Regions from separate parts of the Lysobacter sp. genome, predicted to be linked through region 2. Evidence: riboswitches for the same ligand, from Rfam matches in the RefSeq annotation. Region 2 holds a riboswitch; each other region holds the start of a gene.
The links. Region 2 has a riboswitch for cobalamin ahead of btuB (TonB-dependent vitamin B12 receptor). Riboswitches for the same ligand answer to the same signal wherever they lie in the genome.
Positions count from the first base shown of each region.

Region 1: linked by a shared signal. The riboswitch ahead of VFE83_RS17115 (ribonucleoside-diphosphate reductase subunit alpha) and the one ahead of btuB (TonB-dependent vitamin B12 receptor) in region 2 are both predicted to bind cobalamin.
Region 3: linked by a shared signal. The riboswitch ahead of btuB (TonB-dependent vitamin B12 receptor) and the one ahead of btuB (TonB-dependent vitamin B12 receptor) in region 2 are both predicted to bind cobalamin.

Region 1 is NZ_DASRTS010000064.1:67,043-74,002, reverse strand. It holds gene gap (type I glyceraldehyde-3-phosphate dehydrogenase) at 1-193, shown strand, start outside; gene VFE83_RS17125 (group III truncated hemoglobin) at 276-713, shown strand; gene VFE83_RS17120 (ribonucleotide-diphosphate reductase subunit beta) at 727-1,740, opposite strand; gene VFE83_RS19545 (hypothetical protein) at 1,951-2,136, opposite strand; partial or broken gene VFE83_RS17115 (ribonucleoside-diphosphate reductase subunit alpha) at 2,149-4,313, opposite strand; cobalamin riboswitch at 4,661-4,893, opposite strand; gene VFE83_RS17110 (phosphoglycerate kinase) at 5,099-6,271, shown strand; gene VFE83_RS17105 (HAD family hydrolase) at 6,399-6,960, shown strand, end outside.
Region 2 is NZ_DASRTS010000012.1:54,313-61,272, forward strand. It holds gene VFE83_RS02265 (cobyrinate a,c-diamide synthase) at 1-433, opposite strand, end outside; gene cobO (cob(I)yrinic acid a,c-diamide adenosyltransferase) at 452-1,078, opposite strand; gene VFE83_RS02275 (hypothetical protein) at 1,075-1,635, opposite strand; gene VFE83_RS02280 (hypothetical protein) at 1,705-2,280, opposite strand; gene btuB (TonB-dependent vitamin B12 receptor) at 2,309-4,168, opposite strand; cobalamin riboswitch at 4,301-4,534, opposite strand; partial or broken gene clpB (ATP-dependent chaperone ClpB) at 4,999-6,960, opposite strand, start outside.
Region 3 is NZ_DASRTS010000007.1:62,565-69,524, reverse strand. It holds gene VFE83_RS01240 (efflux RND transporter permease subunit) at 1-1,323, opposite strand, end outside; gene VFE83_RS01235 (efflux RND transporter periplasmic adaptor subunit) at 1,333-2,526, opposite strand; gene bioD (dethiobiotin synthase) at 2,650-3,318, opposite strand; gene VFE83_RS01225 (GAF domain-containing protein) at 3,373-3,858, shown strand; gene VFE83_RS01220 (TfoX/Sxy family protein) at 3,855-4,226, shown strand; cobalamin riboswitch at 4,283-4,501, shown strand; gene btuB (TonB-dependent vitamin B12 receptor) at 4,648-6,519, shown strand; gene VFE83_RS01210 (alginate export family protein) at 6,573-6,960, opposite strand, start outside.

The DNA of each region.
Region 1 (6,960 bases), on a different contig from region 2:
GGGCATCCTGGGTTACACCGAGGACAAGGTCGTCGCGACCGACTTCCGCGGCGATGCGCGCACCTCGATCTTCGATGCCGAGGCCGGCATCGCCCTGGATGGCACGTTCATCAAGCTGGTGAGCTGGTACGACAACGAGTGGGGCTATTCCAACAAGTGCCTGGAAATGGCCAAGGTCGTTGCCGCGAAGTAATCGCGAAAACGAGCGCGACACAGCAGGGGCCGGCGATTGCCGGCCCCTTGTTTTTCATGGCTTCTGGCCACATTGAACAGGCATGAACGAGACACGCGATTCCGGCGCTCCTGCGGAGGCCGTCGAACTCACGCAGGCGCAGCTGGCCGAACTGGTCGACCGCTTCTACGAGCAGGTGCGCGTGGATCCGGAACTCGGCCCGGTATTCAACGCGGCCATCGACGACTGGCCCGAGCACAAGCGCATGCTCACGGAATTCTGGTCGTCCGTCGCGCTGGGCACGCGCAGCTATCGCGGCAATCCGATGGCGGCACATCGGCCGCACCCGATTCGTGCTGAACACTTCGACCGCTGGCTTTCGCTTTGGCGCCAGACCGTGAGCGAGGTACTGCCGGCCGAACACGTGGAGCGCATGGTCGGCTACGCGGAAAAGATCGGCTACAGCCTGCGTTACGGGCTGGGCCTGAAGGACAAGGCCGGCACGAAGCCGCTGGGTCTGCCCATCGCGGCTCCGCGCTGACGCATGCCGCGGCTCAGAAGGCCGCGTCGAACGAAACCTCGCCCTCGACGCCGACCTGGTAGGCGGACACTCGGCGCTCGAAGAAGTTGGTCACTTCCTGCACGTCCTGCAGGTCCATGAACGCGAACGGGTTGGATGCGCCGAAGTGCCGCTCCATGCCCAGCTGTACCAGTCGCTGGTCCGCGCAGTACTGCAGGTACTGGCGCATGTCCTTGGGCGACAGACCGGCGACGCCGCCGGACAGCACGTCCTGGGCGAACTGCATCTCGCACTCCACGGCGTCCTCCAGCATCTGCACGACCTGCCGCTGCAGTTCGTCGTCGAACAGGCCCGGCTCCTCGCTGCGCGCGGTACGGATCACCTCGAACGCGAACGCCATGTGGCAGCTCTCGTCGCGGAACACCCAGTTCGTACCCGACGCCAGCCCGTGCAGCAGTCCTCGCGAACGCAAGTAGTACACGTAGGCGAAGGCGGCGAAGAAGAACAGGCCTTCGATGCAGCAGGCGAAGCAGATCAGGTTGAGCAGGAACTGTCGGCGCTGCGCGGTGGTTTCGATACGTTGCAGGTTCTGGATCGAATCGATCCACTTGAAGCAGAACTCGGCCTTCGCGCGGATCGACGGAATGTTCTCCACCGCCGCGAACGCCTTCGCGCGCGCGACTGGATCGGGCAGGTAGGTGTCCAGCAGCGTGAGGTAGAACTGCACGTGTAGCGCTTCCTCGTACAACTGGCGCGACAGGTACATTCGCGCTTCGGGCGCGTTGATGTGCTGGTACAGGTTCAGCACGAGGTTGTTGGCGACGATCGAATCGCCCGTGGCGAAGAACGCGACCAGGCGCTCGATCAGATGGCGTTCGGCCGGGCCGAGCTTGTGCTTGAGATCGTTGACGTCGAGCGAAAAGTCGACCTCTTCCACGGTCCAGGTGTTGCGGATCGCGTCGCGATACATCTCGTAGAACTGCGGATAACGCATCGGCCGCAAGGTGAGGTCGAAGCCTGGGTCGAGGAGGCGGTTGTGGTCGGTCATGGCGGGCCCTGAGGATCGTTTCGTTGGGGCCTTGCCCTTCAGCGGCGCAGCGGTGACGTCGCGAGGGGAGGGAGGCAGGCCGCGTCGCGCGCGCCGGCTAAAGGGCAAGGAAAGGGGAGCGTCGTCATCCCCGCGAAAGCGGGGATCCAGTGACTCTTCGAGCGTTGAAGGCGCTGGATTCCGACTTTCGCAGGAATGACGACGGATCGGTTACTGGCACGCCTCGCAGGCTTCGGGGTTTTCCAGCGAGCAGGCGATGGCTTCGGTCGGCGTGTAGTCGGACTTTGGCGCCTGCACTGCCGCACCGCTCACCGTCGCCTTCGCGATCTTCGTCGCCGGTCGCGAGCGCAGGTAGTAGGTGGTCTTCAGGCCCTTCTTCCACGCGTACATGTACATCGACGACAGCTGGCCGATGTTCGGGCTTTCGATGAACAGGTTGAGCGACTGGCTCTGGTCGATGAAGGCGCCGCGGTCGGCGGCCATGTCGATGAGCGAACGCATCGGCAGTTCCCATGCGGTGCGGTAAATCGCGCGCAACGATTCGGGAACCTCCTCGATGCCGTGGATCGATCCTTCCGCCATCTTGATGCGGTCGCGCAGTTCCGGCGTCCACAGGCCGAGTGTCTTGAGCTCCTCGACAAGGTAACGGTTGACCACCAGGAAGTCGCCCGACAACGTCTCGCGCTTGAACAGGTTCGACACCTGCGGTTCGATGCACTCGTAGCAGCCGGCGATGGACGCGATGGTCGCCGTCGGCGCGATCGCGATGAGCAGTGAATTGCGCAGCCCATGCTCGCGGATCCGGGCACGCAGGCCGTCCCAGCGATCGTTGTCTTCCGGTGTGACACCCCAGCGTCGAACTGCAACTCGCCCTGTGCGGCGCGCGTGTCCTCGAAGCCGGGATGACGGCCGCGCTCCATCGCCAGCTCGCTGGAAGCCGACAACGCGTGGAAGTAGATCGCTTCGGCGATCATCTTCGAGAGGTTGCGCGCCGGCTCGGAGTCGAACGGCAGGCGCAGCTTGAAGAACACGTCCTGCAGGCCCATCACGCCCAGGCCGACCGGCCGCCATTTCAGGTTCGCGCGGCGTGCGGTTTCGATCGGGTAGTAGTTGAGGTCGATCACGCGGTCGAGCTGGCGCACCGCAAGTCGCACCGTCTCGGCGAGCTTGTCGAAGTCGAAGCGTCCGGCTTCGCCATGCACCGGGCCCTCTTCGAAAAGTTCGACGTGATGCGACAGGTTGATCGATCCCAGGTTGCACACCGCGGTTTCCTCCTGCGAGGTCACCTCCAGGATCTCGGTGCACAGGTTCGACAGATGCACGACGTTGCCGTCGCGCAGCGTCTGGTTGCAGGCGCGGTTGGACTTGTCCTTGAAGTTCATCCAGCCGTTTCCGGTCTGCGCGAGCGTGCGCATCATCCGCGCGTACAGGTCGCGTGCCTTCACCTGCTTCACCGCCAGTCCGGCGGCTTCCGCCGCGCGATACGCGCGTTCGAATGCCTCGCCCCACAGGTCGGTCAGCTGCGGCACCCTGGCAGGATCGAACAGCGACCATTCCGCGTCGGCCTCGACGCGCCGCATGAATTCGTCCGGAATCCAGTTGGCCAGGTTGAGGTTATGCGTGCGGCGCGCCTCATCGCCGGTGTTGTCGCGCAGTTCGAGGAATTCCTCCACGTCCGCATGCCACGGCTCCAGGTACACACAGGCCGCGCCCTTGCGCTTGCCGCCCTGGTTCACCGCCGCCACCGACGCATCCAGCGTCTTCAGCCACGGCACGATGCCGTTGCTCAGACCGTTGGTGGAGCGGATCAGCGAGCCACGCGAACGCACGCGCGTGTATGAAAGCCCGATGCCGCCGCTGAACTTGCTCAGCTTCGCCACGTCCATGTAGCGCCTGTAGATGCCTTCCAGCGAATCCTCGGGCGAATCGAGCAGGAAGCAGCTGGAGAGCTGCTCGTGCGTGGTGCCGGAGTTGAACAGCGTCGGCGAGGACGGAATGTAGTCCAGCTGCGCCATGCGCCGGTACAGCGCCAACGCTTCGCCGACGTCTTCGCTCAGAGCGCAGGCGATGCGCAGGAAGAACTGCTGCGGTGTCTCGATCACGGTGCGCGCGGTGGGGTGGCGCAACAGGTAGCGGTCGTACAGCGTGCGCAGGCCGAAGTAGTCGAAGCGCTGGTTGAGCGTGTGGTCGATGGCGTCGTTGAGCTTGCGCGCGTTGGCCTGCACGAACGACAGCAGGCGGTCGTTGATCAGCCCCAGTTCGTGCCCGCGCTGCACGGACTGCGAGAAGGCGTGGATCTCCAGCGTCGCCACTTCCTTCTCGATCACACCCGCGAGCAGGCGCGCGGCGAGGCGGCCGTACTCGGGTTCCTCGGCGGTGAGCAGCGCTGCGGTGCGGATCGACAGTTCATCGAGTTCGCGCGTGCTCGCGCCGTCGTACAGGCCGGAGATGGTGCGCGTGGCCACGCGCATCGGATCGACGGCGAACAGACCTTCGCAGTTGCGCGTCACCGCGCGCACGATCTTGTTGAGGTCGACGGGCTCGCGTCGGCCGCTGCGCTTGGTCACCGTCATGGTGAGGTTGGCGGCGGGCGGGGTCAGTGCGAAGCCCGGCGGCACCTCCGCAGGAGCCAGTTTGCTGGCGACAGAGGCATCGTCATGGTCCGGGTCGCCAGCAAGCTGGCTCCTACGGTCCAAGGTCGGGGTGGTGGTGGTCATGTCTGGCTCCTGTGCATGGCGCACGGTCGCCGCCCTTCCCTCGAAGGGCGACGCGGGCGCGGAAGCCCGGAGCATGAGAACGGGGTGTCGCGCAGCCCGAGACGGACGGCGCGGCAGCGGCGAAGTCGTCAACGACACGCCGATACCGATGCGACACCGACCGTCTTCCCTCCGAAGACTCCCTGGCCGGTCACCGCGCGGTGTGCAACGCGCGGTTGTCGGCAGGTCTTCGGGCTCGGGACGAGACGCCGGTGCGTTCCGGCGTCGCCTACCGGTGGCCGCTTCCCAGGCTGTGCACCCAGTGCCATGACCACCTTCGTTTCCCATACCGCTGCGGGGCAGCGCCGGCCTTGGACGTCCTCGCAACACGAGGTGTCCGCACCGGCTTCCCTTTTAATCCGCCCGGTGGGGCGGCACCGACGGGCACAACATAGTGGGGGTATGGGCATCCGTCAACGCAAAATGTTGTGGATAACTGCGCCGACGCCGACTGGACTGCGTTTGCGGCCATGGTGAATGGCGGGGACAATGTGCGGCGATACGGCAGTCGCTGCCGTCCCGCTGCAAAACCCATCCCCTCCCGACCCTCCCTTCGCAGGAGGGCTTTTCCTTCCGTCATGGAAGGCTCAAAGGTGAAGCCCATGTCCATCGTCCGCATGACCGACCTCGACCTCGCCGGCAAGCGCGTGCTGATCCGCGAAGACCTCAACGTTCCCATCGAGGACGGACGCATCACCTCCGAGCAGCGCATCACCGCGGCCCTGCCAACGATGAAGCTGGCGCTGGAGAAGGACGCGGCGGTGATGGTGACTTCGCACCTGGGCCGGCCGAAGGAAGGCACCTGGACGCAGGAGGACTCGCTGGCTCCGGTGGCCAGGCGCCTGTCCGAACTGCTCGGCATCGAAGTGCCGCTGGTGAAGGACTGGGTGGATGGCGTCGATGTAAAGCCGGGCCAGCTGGTGCTGCTGGAGAACTGCCGCATGAACGTCGGCGAGGGCAAGGACGACGAGGCGCTGTCGAAGAAGTACGCGGCGTTGTGCGACGTGTACGTCATGGACGCATTCGGTACCGCGCATCGCGCGCAGGCCTCCACGCACGGTGCGATCAAGCATGCCAAGGTCGCGTGCGGCGGACCGCTGCTGATGGCCGAGCTGGACGCGCTGGCCAAGGCCCTCGACAACCCGGCGCGCCCGCTGCTGGCCATCGTCGCCGGCAGCAAGGTCTCGACCAAGCTCGAGCTGCTCTCCTCGCTGGTCGGCAAGGTCGACCAGCTGATCGTCGGCGGCGGCATCGCCAACACCTTCATCGCCGCGCTGGGTCATGGCGTGGGCAAGTCGCTGGTCGAAACCGACCTCATCGACACCGCGAAGAAGATCATGGCCGACGCGCAGGCACGCGGCGCCAGCATCCCGTTGCCGGTGGACGTGGTGGTCGCGCCGAAGTTCGCGGCGGACGCACCCGCGACGATCAAGGGCGTCGACCAGGTCGGCGAGGACGACATGATCCTGGACATCGGCCCGGAGACCGCGTCGAAGTACGCGCTGATGATCGAAGACGCGGGCACGGTGGTGTGGAACGGCCCGGTCGGCGTGTTCGAATTCGACGCCTTCGGCCGCGGCACCGAAACCGTTGCCCACGCGATCGCCGAATCGAAGGCGTTCTCCATCGCCGGCGGCGGCGACACACTGGCGGCCGTGGACAAGTACGGCATCGGGAACGACGTCTCGTACATCTCCACCGGCGGCGGCGCGTTCCTGGAGTTCCTGGAAGGCAAGGAACTGCCGGCAGTGGCCGCGTTGAAGGCGCGCGCCTGATCAGCCCCTCGTCGGAAGGGACGTGTCGCGCGACTGCACCGAACCCGCCGCGATGCGGCTCGCAACCCCTCCCCAACCCTCCCCTGCAAGCAGGGGAGGGAGTTCCGATCGCAACACGGGATCACACATGACCACGCTTTTCTTCGACATGGACGGGACGCTGATCGATTCGGCGGTCGGCATCACGCGCTGCGTCGAGTACGCGCTGGTGAAGATGGGGCTGCCGGTACCGGCCGAATCCGAGCTGCGCCGCTGGATCGGCCCGGCGCTGCGGACGAGCTTCGGCCCGCTGCTCAACGACCCGGTGCGCGTCGAGGAGGCCGTGCTGCATTACCGCGATCGTTTCGAGGCGCAAGGCTGGTCTGAGCATGAAATCTACGCGGGCATCAGCGAGACCATCGAATCGCTGCATGCCGCTGGTCATCGCCTGGCGGTGGTCACGGCGAAGAACGAGCCGCATGCGCGCAAGATCGTCGAGCACCTGCCGTTCGGCCATCGTTTCGTCGACGTGGTCGGCGCCACGCCGGACGGCCGCATCAGCCACAAGGACCAGCTGATCGCAGAGGCGCTGCAGCGCTTCGGTATCGCTGCCGACGAATGCTGGATGATCGGCGACCGCCGCATGGACATCGAAGGCGCACGCCACCACGGCATGCGCAACGTCGGCGTGCTGTGGGGCTTCGGCGGCG
Region 2 (6,960 bases):
CGTGCACCTTCAGATCTTCGCGATAGCGGGCCAGGCCCGTGGCCACGGCACCGAAGGTCTGCGCCATGGCCGAGCCATCGATCACGGCTAGCACCGGCAAACCAAGCGCCCGCGCCAGATCCGCGCTCGACGGCGAGCCGTCGAAGAGTCCCATCACGCCTTCGACCAGGATCAGGTCGGCCTCGCCGGCGGCCGCGTGCAGGCGTGCACGCACGTCGGCTTCGCCCGTCATCCACAGGTCGAGCTGGTACACCGGTGCGCCACTGGCGCGCTCCAGCACCATCGGATCGAGGAAGTCCGGGCCCGTCTTGAACACACGCACGCGGCGTCCCTGGCGGGTGTGCCAGCGCGCGAGCGCGGCGGTCACGCTGGTCTTGCCCTGTCCGGAGGCGGGCGCCGATACCAGCAGGGCGGGACAGTGATGCGTGCGCATGCTCGTCGTCCGATGCGGTTACAGCTCGATGCCGTGCTGCGCCTTGATGCCGGCCTTGAACGCGTGCTTCACCACGCGCATCTCGGTGACGGTGTCGGCCGCTTCGACCAGCGCATCCGGCGCACCACGTCCGGTGATCACCACGTGCTGGCGCGGTGGACGTGACGCCAGCGCCACCAGCAGTGCCTCCAGCGAAACGTACTCCTTCGCCAGCGCGATGTTGAGTTCGTCCAGCAGCACGAAGTCGTAGGCCGCGTCGCCCAGCATGCGCGCGGCGACATCCCACGCCGCCGCGGCCTTGCCGGTGTCTCGGTCGCGGTCCTGGGTCTCCCAGGTGTAGCCCTCGCCCATCACGTGGTAGTCGACCAGATCGTCGAAGCGGCGAAAGAACGCCTCCTCACCGGTGGAGAAACTGCCCTTGATGAACTGCACCACGCCGCAGCGGAATCCATGGCCCAGCGAGCGCGCGAGCATGCCGAAACCCGACGAGCTCTTGCCCTTGCCGTTGCCGGTGTTCACCACGACCACGCCGCGGTCGATGGTCGCACGTGCGATGCGGCGCTCGACCAGCTCCTTCTTGCGCTGCGCGCGCTCGCGGTAATGCTCGTCCTCGCTGAGTCCGCGACGCTCGCTGCCGCGGCTCATGCCGGCACGCTCCGCCGCGCGTTCACGCGCGCCGCCATGCCCAGCCAGGCGGAGCGCAGCACGAACGCCACGCCGACGTAACCGGCCAGCGTGCCCAGCGCGCGCGGGTAGTAGTGCGGAATCCGCGCGATGAAGCCCGACAGCGTCGGCTCGGCATACCGGCCCGAGAAGAACCAGAAGCCACCCTTCGACAGCAGGTAGGCGACCGATGCCGTCACCAGCAGCACCAGCGCGAGGCGCGGCACGGTCGACCATGCATCGCGGTGCAGTCCGCGATACATGTGGCCGCCCAGCCACAGCGTGGCGTACGCCAGCGCCAGCGCCCAGTACGCGGGCGACAGGCACCAGTCGGTGATCGTGCCGCTGGCCAGGCTGGCGAAGTCCAGCAGCGACGACAGCACGAAGAACAGCGGCAAGGCCCACATCGGGCGCAGCAGCGCACCGGCCAGGAAGAACACCGCCCACGAAGCGCTGGGCAGCGCATCGACGCTGGCGAAATGCTGGCCGCGCGTGCAGATCATCAGCGCGGCAAGCGCGGTGCCGACGAGCACCTGCATGCGCGCGGAAGCCAGCGGCAGCGCCGGCGTTGAAGCGTCGATTCGGGTCAGGCTCATGTGCGTGCTCCTTCAGCGGACGGCAGCGGACAGGCGACCGCGCAGCGACCACGCGGCGAGCGCGTGCATCGCCAGTGCGGCGGCGACATAGGTCATGGTGGTGCGCACGAACAGCGGTCCCCATTGCCAGGCGCGCGCGACGTACTCGGCGAAATGCGGGTTCTCATAACGTCCGCCCAGCCAGTAGAACGCGCCGTTGGAAATGGCGAACGACAGCGTCGCGCAGGCCATCGCCACCGCGAACGCACCCAGCATCGGCTGCCATGCGGCCCGCATGCGCGTCGAGTACCAGCGTCCGCCGTACCACAGCACCGCATATGCCGGCAGCAGGAACGAGTACGCCGACGTCACACAGAAATCGCTGACACCGGCAATCTCAATCGACACCCAGTCGACGACCACCGCCAGCACCAGGAAACCGGCGAACTGCCAGTGCCTGCGCAGGTACAGGCCACCGAGGAAGAACAGCGCCATCGACGCATCGGGCAGGTGCAGCACCGTGCCGAAGTGGTGGGAGCGGGTGGCGACCATCAGCGCGGCGAACGCGGCGAACAGACCCAGGCTGGCGTTTCGGGACAGGGTTTTCATCGGCGACCTCGTGGTGGGAAGCGTCCGCTCAGCGGACGACGGGTTGGTAACGCAAGGTCACCAGCCAGGTGCGGCCCGGCTGGTTGTAAAGCGCGGCGGTCTCGTAGCGCTTGTCGAACACGTTGTCGACCGAGGCCTGCACGCTCCATGCGTCGCTGAAGGCGAAGCCGGCACGCAGGTCGGCCAGCCCGTAACCGGCCAGACGCGTGGTGTTGGTCAGGTTGTCGTAGCGCTCGCCCGCACCGGTGACGCTGGCGCCGACGCTGAAACGCCCGAAGCGACGGTCGGCATCGACGCGTCCGCTGCGCCTGGCACGGCGCGGCAGCACGTTGTCGTGGTTGGCGTTGTCGCCGTCGTTGCGCGGATCCAGCCACGTCAGGCTGGTGCGCAGGTCCCAGCCGGCCAGTTCCGTGCCGACGACCGCCTCCACGCCTTGGATGCGCGCACGGTCGATGTTGTTGGGCGCGCCGAAATCGCCCAGGCTCGAATCGAAGGCGATCATGTCGTCGATCTCCGTGTCGAACGCGTTGACCGACCACGTGCCCCAGCCGTGCTCGCCACGCAGTCCCAGCTCGACGCTGCGCGAGGTCTCCGGACCGAGCGCGGGATTGCCGTAGCCCGGGAAGTACAGTTCGTTGAAGGTCGGCGCCTTGAACGCGGTGCCGTAGCTGGCACTCAGCCGCAGGGCATCCGTGAAGTTCCAGCCCCACAGCACGCTGCCGGTGGTCTGGCCGCCGAACTGGCTGTCGTCGTCGCGGCGCACGCTGGCCTGCAGCGACTGCGCACCGAAATCCTGCTGCCATTGGCCGAAGGCACCGCGGTTGATGCGGCGGTCGCGTTCGTAATCGGTGTTGCTGTCGACCTCGTCGTGCAGCCAGTCGAAGCCGAGCGTCAGCAGCCCCGGCCCAATGCCCAGGTCGGCCTGCAGCGAGGCGACTTCGCGCCGGGTGTCGAACGTGGACGAATACACGCCGCGCAGGTAGTTGTCGCTGAGGTCGGCGCTGGTGCCGGCGCCGGCAGTGAATTTCACGCGGTTTGTCGGCGCATAGCGCACACGACCGCCGACCACCTGCTGCACGATGTCGGCCACGTCGTTCGCGCTGCCGTCGTACTCGTTGCGGCCCTCGGCGCGGAACGCGCGCAGGTCCGCGTCCCACTGCTCGCTGAAGCGATAGCCGCCCTGCAGCGTCAGCGACGTGTTGCGGTAGCCGTCCCGGTCGGGATCGAAGTTGCGCGTGCCGCGATAGGCGTTGATGCCGTCGGTGTCCTGGTGCGCGGCGTTGATGGCGTACCAGCCACCGCGTTGCGCATCGGACCCGCGACCGCCGATGCCCGCCGATACGCGCTGCGTGTTCTGGCTGCCCACGCCGATGCTGGCGTTGGGAGAAAACGCACCATGCGGCTTGCGCGTGAAGATCTGGATGACGCCGCCGATGGCTTCGGAGCCGTACAGGCTGGAGAACGGGCCGCGCACGATCTCGATGCGCTCGACCTGTTCAGCCGGGATGTCCTGCAGCGATGCGCCGCCGCTGGTGGCGGAACCGAGCTTGATGCCGTCCACTAGCACCAGCACGTGGTCGGATTCGGTGCCGCGCAGGAACACCGACGTCGCCTTGCCCGGCCCGCCGTTGTTGGCCAGCGAGATGCCCGCGCGCCCGCTCAGCAGGCCGGCGACGGAGGCCGGCTGCAGGCGCTCGATTTCGGCACGGTCGATGACGGTGATCGCGGCGAGCGTCTGGTCCTGCGTCTGCACGGTGCGCGCGGCGGTGACGACGACCTGGTCCAGGTCGGTAGCTGCCGCGTCGGCGAAGGCCGGCGTTGCGGCGGAGAGCGAAAGCAGCAGTACGGAAGACGACAGCGACGCCGCCAGCGCGCGGCGACGGAACAACCGGAATTGCGGATGCACGAACACACTCCTTGGCCGCGCCTGCCCGCGCGGGATCGTTGTTGGAGGACAGGCGGAAGGAGGGAGTGATGACGGCGCACGGCAGGACCATGGCCGCATGACATCGCCCACCGCATGTCACGTCGCACCAGGGCCGGTCTCCGGGCTCGCGAGCGAAGTCGGCCGTCTCGACCTTCTTCCGGTCCGCGCCTTCCCATGCGTGAGCACAGTGGCTGCGTGCGGACCTTGTCTCGCCTACCGTTGCGGGGGCAGCTCCGGAATTGCCGCGCGTGCATGCACGAAGGGCGCACCGGATTCCCGTTTCAACCGCCGGACGAGCCGGCGGTCACCATGGGCAGGCGAAGTCTAGCAGCAGTGCGCCGGCGCGCACGACGACGCGATATGGCGATCGGCCATGAGCGGTGCGCTGCGGGAATGACGTCGGCGCTTGTGTCGCCTGCGGGGTTCGTGTCACGCGCGCGTTGCGCGTACCCCCTCTTCCGCCCTTCGGGCACCTTCTCCCACGAGGGGAGAAGGAACACCGCGCTCTGGTTGAGACAGAGGCAGCGAAGACGCGAACGTGCGCTGTGCCCGCGTGAGCCGTTGACGAATCCCTCCTCTCCCCTTGCGGGAGAGGGACAGACCACCGCAGGCGGTCAGGGAGAGGGGTTGGGCGTTGGAATCGCCGGTGCACATGCCATCGTCGACGGATGTGCATCGAGATCTTCCGGCACCTTCCACGCGCGACGAGCGCGCAGGCGGAAGCCCATCTTCCCAATGAAAAAGCCCGCCATCAGGCGGGCCTTTCCATAATCCATGCAACTCAACGCGCATCAGGACTTGCGGAACACCAGTTGCCCGCCTTCCGCGTCCACGCGCACCGTGTCGCCGTTGACGAATTCGCCCGACAGGATCTTCGAGGCGAGCGGGTTTTCCAGTTGCTGCTGGATCGCACGCTTGAGCGGACGTGCGCCGTACACCGGGTCGAAGCCGACGTTGCCCAGCAGGGAAAGCGCATCGTCGGACAGGTCGAGCTTCAGGCCACGCTCGGCCATGCGCTTCTCCAGGCCTGCGATCTGGATGCGGGCGATCTGGCGGATCTGCGACTTGTCCAGCGGGTGGAACACCACGATGTCGTCGAGCCGGTTGATGAACTCCGGACGGAAGTGCGCCTGCACCACGCCCATCACCGCCGCCTTCATCTGCAGGTAGGCCTGCGGTGAATCGTCGCCCGACAGTTCCTGGATCTGGTGCGAGCCGAGGTTGGACGTCATCACGATGACCGTGTTGCGGAAGTCCACCGTGCGGCCCTGGCCATCGGTAAGGCGGCCGTCGTCCAGCACCTGCAGCAGGATGTTGAACACGTCCGGATGCGCCTTCTCCACCTCGTCCAGCAGGATCACGCTGTACGGACGACGGCGCACGGCTTCGGTCAGGTATCCGCCTTCCTCGTAGCCGACATAGCCCGGAGGCGCGCCGACCAGGCGGCTCACCGAGTGCTTCTCCATGAACTCGCTCATGTCGATGCGCACCATCGCATCGGACGAGTCGAACAGGAACTCGGCCAGCGCCTTGCACAGCTCGGTCTTGCCCACGCCCGTGGGACCCAGGAACAGGAACGAACCGGACGGACGATTCGGATCGGCCAGGCCCGCGCGCGAGCGACGCACCGCATCGGACACGACCTTGATGGCTTCTTCCTGCCCGACCACGCGCGTGTGCAGGTGTTCCTCCATGCGCAGCAGCTTCTCGCGCTCGCCCTCGAGCATCTTGCTGACCGGAATGCCGGTCCAGCGCGACACCACCTCGGCGATCTCTTCCGCGGTCACCTTGTCCTGCAACAGGGTGAAGCCCTTGGTTTCGGCTTCCTGCGCGGCCCTGAGCTGCTTGTCGAGTTCCGGCAGGCGGCCGTACTGGATCTCGCTCATCTTCGCGAAATCCTGGCGACGCTGCGCCGCTTCCAGTTCGAGCTTGGCCTGCTCGATCTGCTCCTTGATCTTCGTCGCGCCCTGCAGCGTGGCCTTCTCGGCCTTCCACACCTCTTCCAGATCGTTGAACTCGCGCTCCAGTCGCGCGATCTCGTTTTCGAGATCGGCCAGGCGCTGCTTCGACGCGTCGTCCTTCTCCTTCTTCAACGCCTCGCGCTGGATCTTGAGCTGGATGAGGCGACGCTCCTTGCGGTCGAGTTCCTCAGGCTTGGAGTCGATCTCCATGCGGATGCGCGAGGCGGCCTCGTCCATCAGGTCGATGGCCTTGTCGGGCAGCTGGCGATCGCTGATGTAGCGATGCGACAGGGTTGCCGCGGCGACGATCGCCGGGTCGGTGATCTCCACGCCGTGGTGCACGGCGTACTTCTCCTTGAGCCCGCGCAGGATGGCGATGGTGTCCTCCACGCTGGGTTCGCCGACGAACACCTTCTGGAAGCGGCGCTCCAGCGCAGCGTCCTTCTCGATGTACTTGCGGTATTCGTCCAGCGTGGTCGCACCGATGCAGTGCAGCTCGCCGCGTGCAAGCGCCGGCTTCAGCATGTTGCCGGCATCCATCGCACCGTCGGCCTTGCCCGCGCCGACCATGGTATGCAGCTCATCGATGAACAGAATGATCTGGCCTTCGTTCTTGGCCAGGTCGTTGAGTACACCCTTCAGGCGCTCCTCGAATTCGCCGCGGAACTTGGCCCCAGCGATCAGCGCGCCCATGTCCAGCGACAGCACGCGCTTGCCGCGCAGGCCTTCGGGCACTTCGTCATTGATGATGCGCTGGGCGAGCCCTTCCACGATTGCGGTCTTGCCCACGCC
Region 3 (6,960 bases), on a different contig from region 2:
CGCGCCGCTGATCTGCGTCATCGACTTGCGCGTGGCCGCCTTTGGCGACAACCCTTCCTCGGTCATGATGCGTTCGACGTTCTCGATCACCACGATCGCGTCGTCCACCACGATGCCGATGGCCAGCACCATGCCGAACAGGCTGAGCTGGTTGATGGTGAAGCCGATGAAGTACATGCCCAGGAACGTGCCGAGCAGCGCGATCGGGATCACCAGCGTGGGGATCAGCGTGGCCCGGAAGTTCTGCAGGAAGATCAGCATCACCAGGAACACCAGCACGATCGCCTCGAACAGCGTCTTGATCACTTCCTTGATCGAGACGGCGACGAAGGTCGAGCTGTCGTACGGCGAGAACCACGTCACCCCGTTGGGGAACGTGGCCTGCAGTTCGTTCATGCGCGCGGTGACGGCTTCGGCCACGCCCAGCGCGTTGGCGCCCGGCGCCAGCTGGATCGCGAAACCGGCTGCGGGCTTGCCGTCCCAGCGGCTGTCGAAGCCGTAGGACGTCGCGCCCAGCCCCACACGCGCCACGTCGCGCAGGCGCACGGTGGTGCCGTCGGTGTTGGTGCGCAGGATGATGTTGCCGAACTGCTCGGGCGTGCTGAAGCGGCCTTCGGCCGACACGGTGGCGGTGAAGCCCTGGCCTTCCGGTGCCGGATCGGCGCCGATCTTGCCCGCCGCGAACTGCACGTTCTGCCCACGCACCGCCGCCAGCACCTGGCTGGCCGACAGGCCGAAGCCGCGCAGCTGGTCGGGGTTCAACCAGATGTTCATCGCGTATTCGCTGCCGAACAGCTGGGTGCTGCCCACGCCCGGCACGCGCGCGATCTGGTCCAGCACGCGCGAGGCGATGATGTCGCTGAGCGCGTCGCGGTCCATCGTGCCGTCTTCGGAACGCAGCGCGACCACCTTCAGGAAGCCGGCGTTGGCCTTGGCCACGACGACACCCTGCTGCGTCACTTCGGTCGGCAGGCGCGGGGTCGCCAGCGCGACCTTGTTCTGCACCTGCACCTGCGCGATGTCGGGGTCGGTGCCCGGCTCGAAGGTCAGCGTGATGTTGCTGCCGCCGCTGGAGCTGGACGAGGAGCTGAAGTAGACGAGGTTGTCGATGCCCGTCAGCTGCTGCTCGATGACCTGCGTGACCGCGCTCTCAGCCGTCTCGGCGCTCGCGCCGGGATACGAGGCCGACACCGTCACCTGCGGCGGCGCGATGCTCGGATAGGACTCCACGCCGAGGTTCAGGATCGCGAGCACGCCGCATAGCGAGATCAGGATCGCGATGACCCAGGCGAAGACCGGGTGGTTGATGAAGAATCTGGACATGGCGGGGGATTAGTCCTTCGAACCCTGGTCCTTGGCGGCCTGGTCCTTGCCGGCTTCGGCCTTCGCGGCCGCGGGTTGTGCCTGGCCGGCGGCATTCGCCGGGGTCGCCTTGGCAGGCTGGCCCGGCTGTGCGCGCTGCACGCCCGAGACGACCACCTGGTCGCCCGCGGTCAGGCCACTGGTCACGACCCAGTTGCCGCCCTGCTGGCGATCGACGGCCACGTCCTTGCGCGCCACCTTGCCGTCCGCGCCCACCACGAGCACATAAGCGCCCTTGGCATCGCGCAGCACGCCGGTCTGCGGCACCAGGAACGCGTTAGGCTGCAGGCCGAGCGTGGCCTTCAGCGTCACGAACGTGCCGGGCAGCAGGGTCTTGTCCGGGTTGGGGATGCGCGCACGCAGCGCGATCGCGCCGGTGGCCGGATCGACGATGTCGCCGGAGAAGTCCAGCGTGCCCTGGTGCTCGAACGGCGTGCCGTCCGGCAGCAGCACCTGCACCTTCGCTTCGCCCGCGCCGGTCTGGGCACGGCGGACGCGCTCCAGCTCGGAGACGCTGAGCGAGAAGTTCACGTACAGCTGGTCGATCTGGTCGACCGTGGTCAGCAGCGTCGCGGTGCCCTGGCCGACCAGCGCGCCTTCGGTCACCTGCTGCTTGCCGGCGCGGCCGCTGATTGGCGCCGTGACGGTGGCGTAGCCCAGGTTGATGCGGGCATTGGCCAGCGCGGCCTCGGCCTGCTTCACCGACGCGCCGGCACTGCGCTCGGCGGCCAGCGCGTTGTCCAGGTCCGACTGCGAGACGAACTTGTCCGGCGCCAGGCGACGCGCGCGATCGGCGGCGGCCTTCGCATTGGCGTAGTTGGCCTGCGCCGAGGCCAGCGAGGCCTGCGCCTGGCCGACCTCGGCCTGCAGCGGCGCCGGATCGATGATGAAGAGCACCTGCCCGGCCTTGACGTCGCTGCCTTCCTCATAGACGCGGCGCTGCAGCACGCCCGGCACGCGCGCGCGGACGTCGGCGCTGCGGAACGCGGCCACGCGGCCAACCAGATCCTTCTGCAGCGGGATGTCGGCCGGCTGGACCTTCACCACGCCGACTTCCGGCGGGGGCATGCCACCGCCCTGCTGGGCGTCATCCTTGCCGCCGCAGGCGGACAACACGAGGGCCAACGCGGCGGCCAACGCCACCGTGCGCAGGTTCTTGACCATGGGGGAAGACTCCGATTCCGTCATGTACGAGCGTTGCAGCTCAGATTGGTTCTAATTCCTATACCGATCAGTCTAACATTACGGATGAACGGCCCATCCCCCATTGGTCACGGGGGCAAGCGATCAGGCCGGTTCAAGCAAACCTGCAAGCCCAACGGGGTCGGGTGTATCACGGAATGGCAACCGGCCCCAGCACGGTACCGGCAGCCTGGACTTCAACAGCGTGAAGTTGTCGTCCGCCCGTTCCATGGCCGGGTCGATGTCGTTGGCGATCCAGCCCGCCAGAGGCAGCCCGTCGGCCTCGATGGCGCGGGCGGTCAGCCGCGCATGGTTGATGCAGCCCAGCCGCAGGCCCACCACCATCACCACCGGCAGACCCAGGGCGCGCACCAGATCGGCCTGTTCCAGCTTGGGGCCGAGCGGCGCCGCCCAGCCGCCCACGCCCTCGACCACCACGGCATCGGTCTGCGCGCGCAGGCGCGCGAAGGCCTGCAGCATCGGCTCCAGCCGCACCTCCACGCCTGCATCGCGCGCGGCCAGTTCCGGCGCCAGCGGCTGCGGCAAGGCGTATGGATTGACGTCCTCGTAGCGCGGTCGTGGATCGCTGGCCGCCTGCAGGGCCAGTGCATCCTCGTTGCGCCAGCCGTCGGCCGTCGCCTCGCAGCCGCTTGCCAGCGGCTTCATGCCGACCGCACGCAGCCCGCGATTGCGTAATGCGTGCACAAGCGTGGCGCTGGCGACCGACTTGCCGATGCCGGTGTCGGTGCCGGTCACGAACCAGCCACGGCTCACGGGCCGCCTCCGGGCGCCGCGTGCGCACTGTTAGACTGCGGGAAAGAGGCGCTCATGTTCACCAGCGAAAGTCTAAGCGGCACCAAGCCGGAACAGTACGAACAGCTGCTCGCGCAGGCGCGCGCGCTCGTCCATGGCGAGCGCGACCGCATCGCCAATGCGGCCAACCTGTCGGCCCTGGTCTACCACGCGCTGCCGGGCCTCAACTGGGCCGGTTTCTATTTCTTCGACGGCACCGAGCTGGTCGTCGGCCCCTTCCAGGGCCTGCCCGCTTGCGTGCGCATCCCGCTGGACAAGGGCGTGTGCGGTGCGGCAGCGTCGAGCCGGCAGACGCAGCGCATCCGCGACGTGCACGAATTCCCCGGCCACATCGCCTGCGATTCGGCCTCCAATTCCGAGCTGGTCGTACCGCTGGTGGCGGGCAATGGCGACCTGGTCGGCGTGTTCGACCTGGACAGCCCGCAGTTCGACCGCTTCGATGCCGACGACCAGGCCGGGCTCGAAGCGATCGCGCGCGTCTTCGTGGAGTCACTGGAATGACCAGCACCGACAAGCTGCGCAACATCGGTCCGAAATCCGCGGCCTGGCTGCGCCAGGTCGGCCTGCGCACGCGCGAGGACCTGGCCGCGGTGGGCACGGTCGAGGCCTTCATGCGCGTCAAGCGCGCCGGCTTCAAGCCCACGCTCAACCTGCTCTACGCCATCGAGGGCGCCCTGCAGGACTGCCACTGGCAGGAGATCCCCGACACCCGTCGCAGCGAACTGATCATCGCTGCCGACGCCGCCATCGCGCAGTTGCCGCCACCGCGCTACAAGCCCGCTGCGGCGCCGGTCACCACGACCCAGATGAGCGAAGACTCGTCGATGGCCATGCCAACGCTGTTCGACGAGCCAGGCGAGCGCGACTGAGCGCTCCGGCACTTCATCCACTCACGAACGCTTAGCCCACGCGCCGGCGATCGCGTAGACTGCGCGCGCTTTCAGGTGATCCGCCGGCTCCGGCCGTCGGGTTGAAACGGGAAGCCGGTGACGTCCCGCATCGCGCGACCATTCCGGCACTGCCCCCGCAACGGTAAGCGAGCAGGTCGCGGTACAGGCCACTGTGCATGTGCATGGGAAGGCGCCGCGACCGGAGCATGCCTCCACTCGCGAGTCCGGAGACCGGCCTGCCAGCAGGGTCATTCGACCCGCCACTGGTTGCGATGCGGAGGGCGTCGCGGCGGCGTCGCCTTCGCGATCCTTGCATCGGCCCGCAGCCCACTCTTCCTCGCAGCCTCCCGCATGCACCGCGGCGATCCGGGGACGGCTTGCCGCGCGATGGAGACCATTGATGCCGATCCGCCGCCTCACCTTCACCGCCGCCTGCGCGAGCGCCCTTTTCCTGCCGGTTGTCGCCTTGGCCCAGTCCGCGGGCGATGCGACCGATCTCGACCAGGTCGTCGTCACGTCCAACCGCACCGCGATCAGCGTCAACGATGCGTTGGCGCCGGTGGAAGTCATCGACGCCGAACAGATCCGCCGCAGCCAGGCGCGTTCGCTCCCCGACCTGCTGCGTGGCCGCGCCGGCATCTCGATGACCAGCCAGGGCGGCCAGGGCAAGCTGACCACGCTGTTCCTGCGCGGCGCCGAATCCGACCACGTGCTGGTGCTGGTGGACGGCATCCGCATCGGTTCGTCCACGTCCGGACTGGCTTCGTTCCAGGACCTGCCGATCGAGATGATCGAACGCGTGGAGATCGTGCGCGGCCCGCGCGCCAGCCTGTACGGAAGCGACGCGATCGGCGGCGTCATCCAGGTGTTCACCCGGCGCGATCGCGGCGCGTTCGTGCCGCGCGTACGCTTCGACGTCGGCAGCAACGACAGTCTCGGCTATGGCATGGGCTTTGGCGGTGCGAGCGAGCGCGCGTGGTTCGGCGCGGACTTCCAGCACACCCGGACCGACGGCATCAACTCCTGCAACGGCTATTTCGATCCGATCACGTTCGAAGGCGCCGGCTGCTTCATCGCACCGGGTTCGCAGCCCGACCGCGACGGCTACGAGAAGGACGCGCTGTCGCTGCGCGGTGGTGTCGCCTTCAACGAACAATGGACGCTCGAAGGTCACGCCCTGCGCAACGAGGGCGACAACGAGTTCGACGGCGATTTCACGAACCGTTCCGAGACCGTGCAGCAGGTCATTGGCGGCAAGCTGCGCTGGCGTCCGAGCGAGCACGTCGACCTGCACCTCACCGCGGGCCGCAACGTCGACTCCTCCGACAACTTCCTCGACGACACGTTCGTCGATTTCTTCAGCACCGACCGCGACAGCGCCACGCTGCAGGGCGACTTCGGCATCGCCGGCGACCAGTTGATCAGCGTGGGCCTGGACTGGCTGCGCGACCGCGTCGAGGCGACCACGCAGTACGACGAGACCGAGCGCGACAACAAGGCGGCCTTCGTGCAGTACCAGGCGCGTTTCGGCGCGCAGTCGCTGGAAGCCAGCGTCCGTCGCGACGACAACGAGCAGTTCGGCGGCCATACCACCGGCAGCGCGGCATGGGGCCTCAACTTCGCCGACGCTTGGCGCGTCACCGCCGGCTACGGCACCGCGTTCAAGGCACCGACGTTCAACGAGTTGTATTTCCCGTTCTTCAGCAACCCGAACCTCGCTCCCGAGGAATCGGACACCTGGGAGCTTGGCCTGGCGTGGCAGGGCGACGCCCTGACCTTGCGTGCCGATGCGTTCAGTACGGAGGTCGACGACCTGATCGCCTTCGATGCCAGCCAGAACCGGCCCAACAACGTCGAAAGCGCCCGCATGCGTGGCGTGGAGCTGGGCGCGGACGCGAGCTTCGCGGGCTTCGACCTGTCCGGCGCCATCAGCTATCTCGACACCGATAACCGCAGCGGCGACTACCGCGGCAATGAGCTGGCGCGCCGCGCGCGCAACAGCGCACGCCTCGACGTCGACCGTTCGTTCGGCGCGTTCCGGTTCGGCATCACCGCGGTCGGCGAAGGCCCGCGCTACGACGACGTCGCCAACACGCGTCGCCTCGGCGGGTACGGCACCCTCGACCTGCGTGCGGAGTACGCCTTCACGCAATCGCTGACCCTGCAGGCCCGTCTGGCCAATGCCTTCGACCGCGAGTACGAAACGGTGGGCTACTACAACCAGCCCGGTCGCGAGTGGTACCTGACGCTGCGCTACGCGCCGGCACAGTAAGCGCAGGTAGGCTCTCGACGAAGAAGCCCCTGCAGACGGAGGGGCTTCTGCTTTCACGTACCGCTATCGGCGATCATTCGATCCCGAAGCACTAGTACGTGTACTGCACCTGCGCCCCAGAGCTTGTCGGTATCGACGGTGCGTGAGCGGTCATCCGATGCGTACCGGGCGTACTTCAGCAATCCGGTCAGGCCCTTCAGGCTGAACAACGCGCGCGAGTAGGAGACGTCGAACTCGTTGCCGAAGTCGACGCTGCCGCGCTCGCTGCGGAAGTCGTGATACCACAGCTGCACGGTTCCGCCGGCCAGCGGCGCACTCGCCCCGACATAGACGTCTTCCAGTCCGTCCGCGGGCGTGGTCAGGAACACGTCGGCCCAGCCGTTGAAGACGTGCTTGGTGGCCAGCGGTGTCTGGAACGCACGATTGCCGCTACCCTCGCCC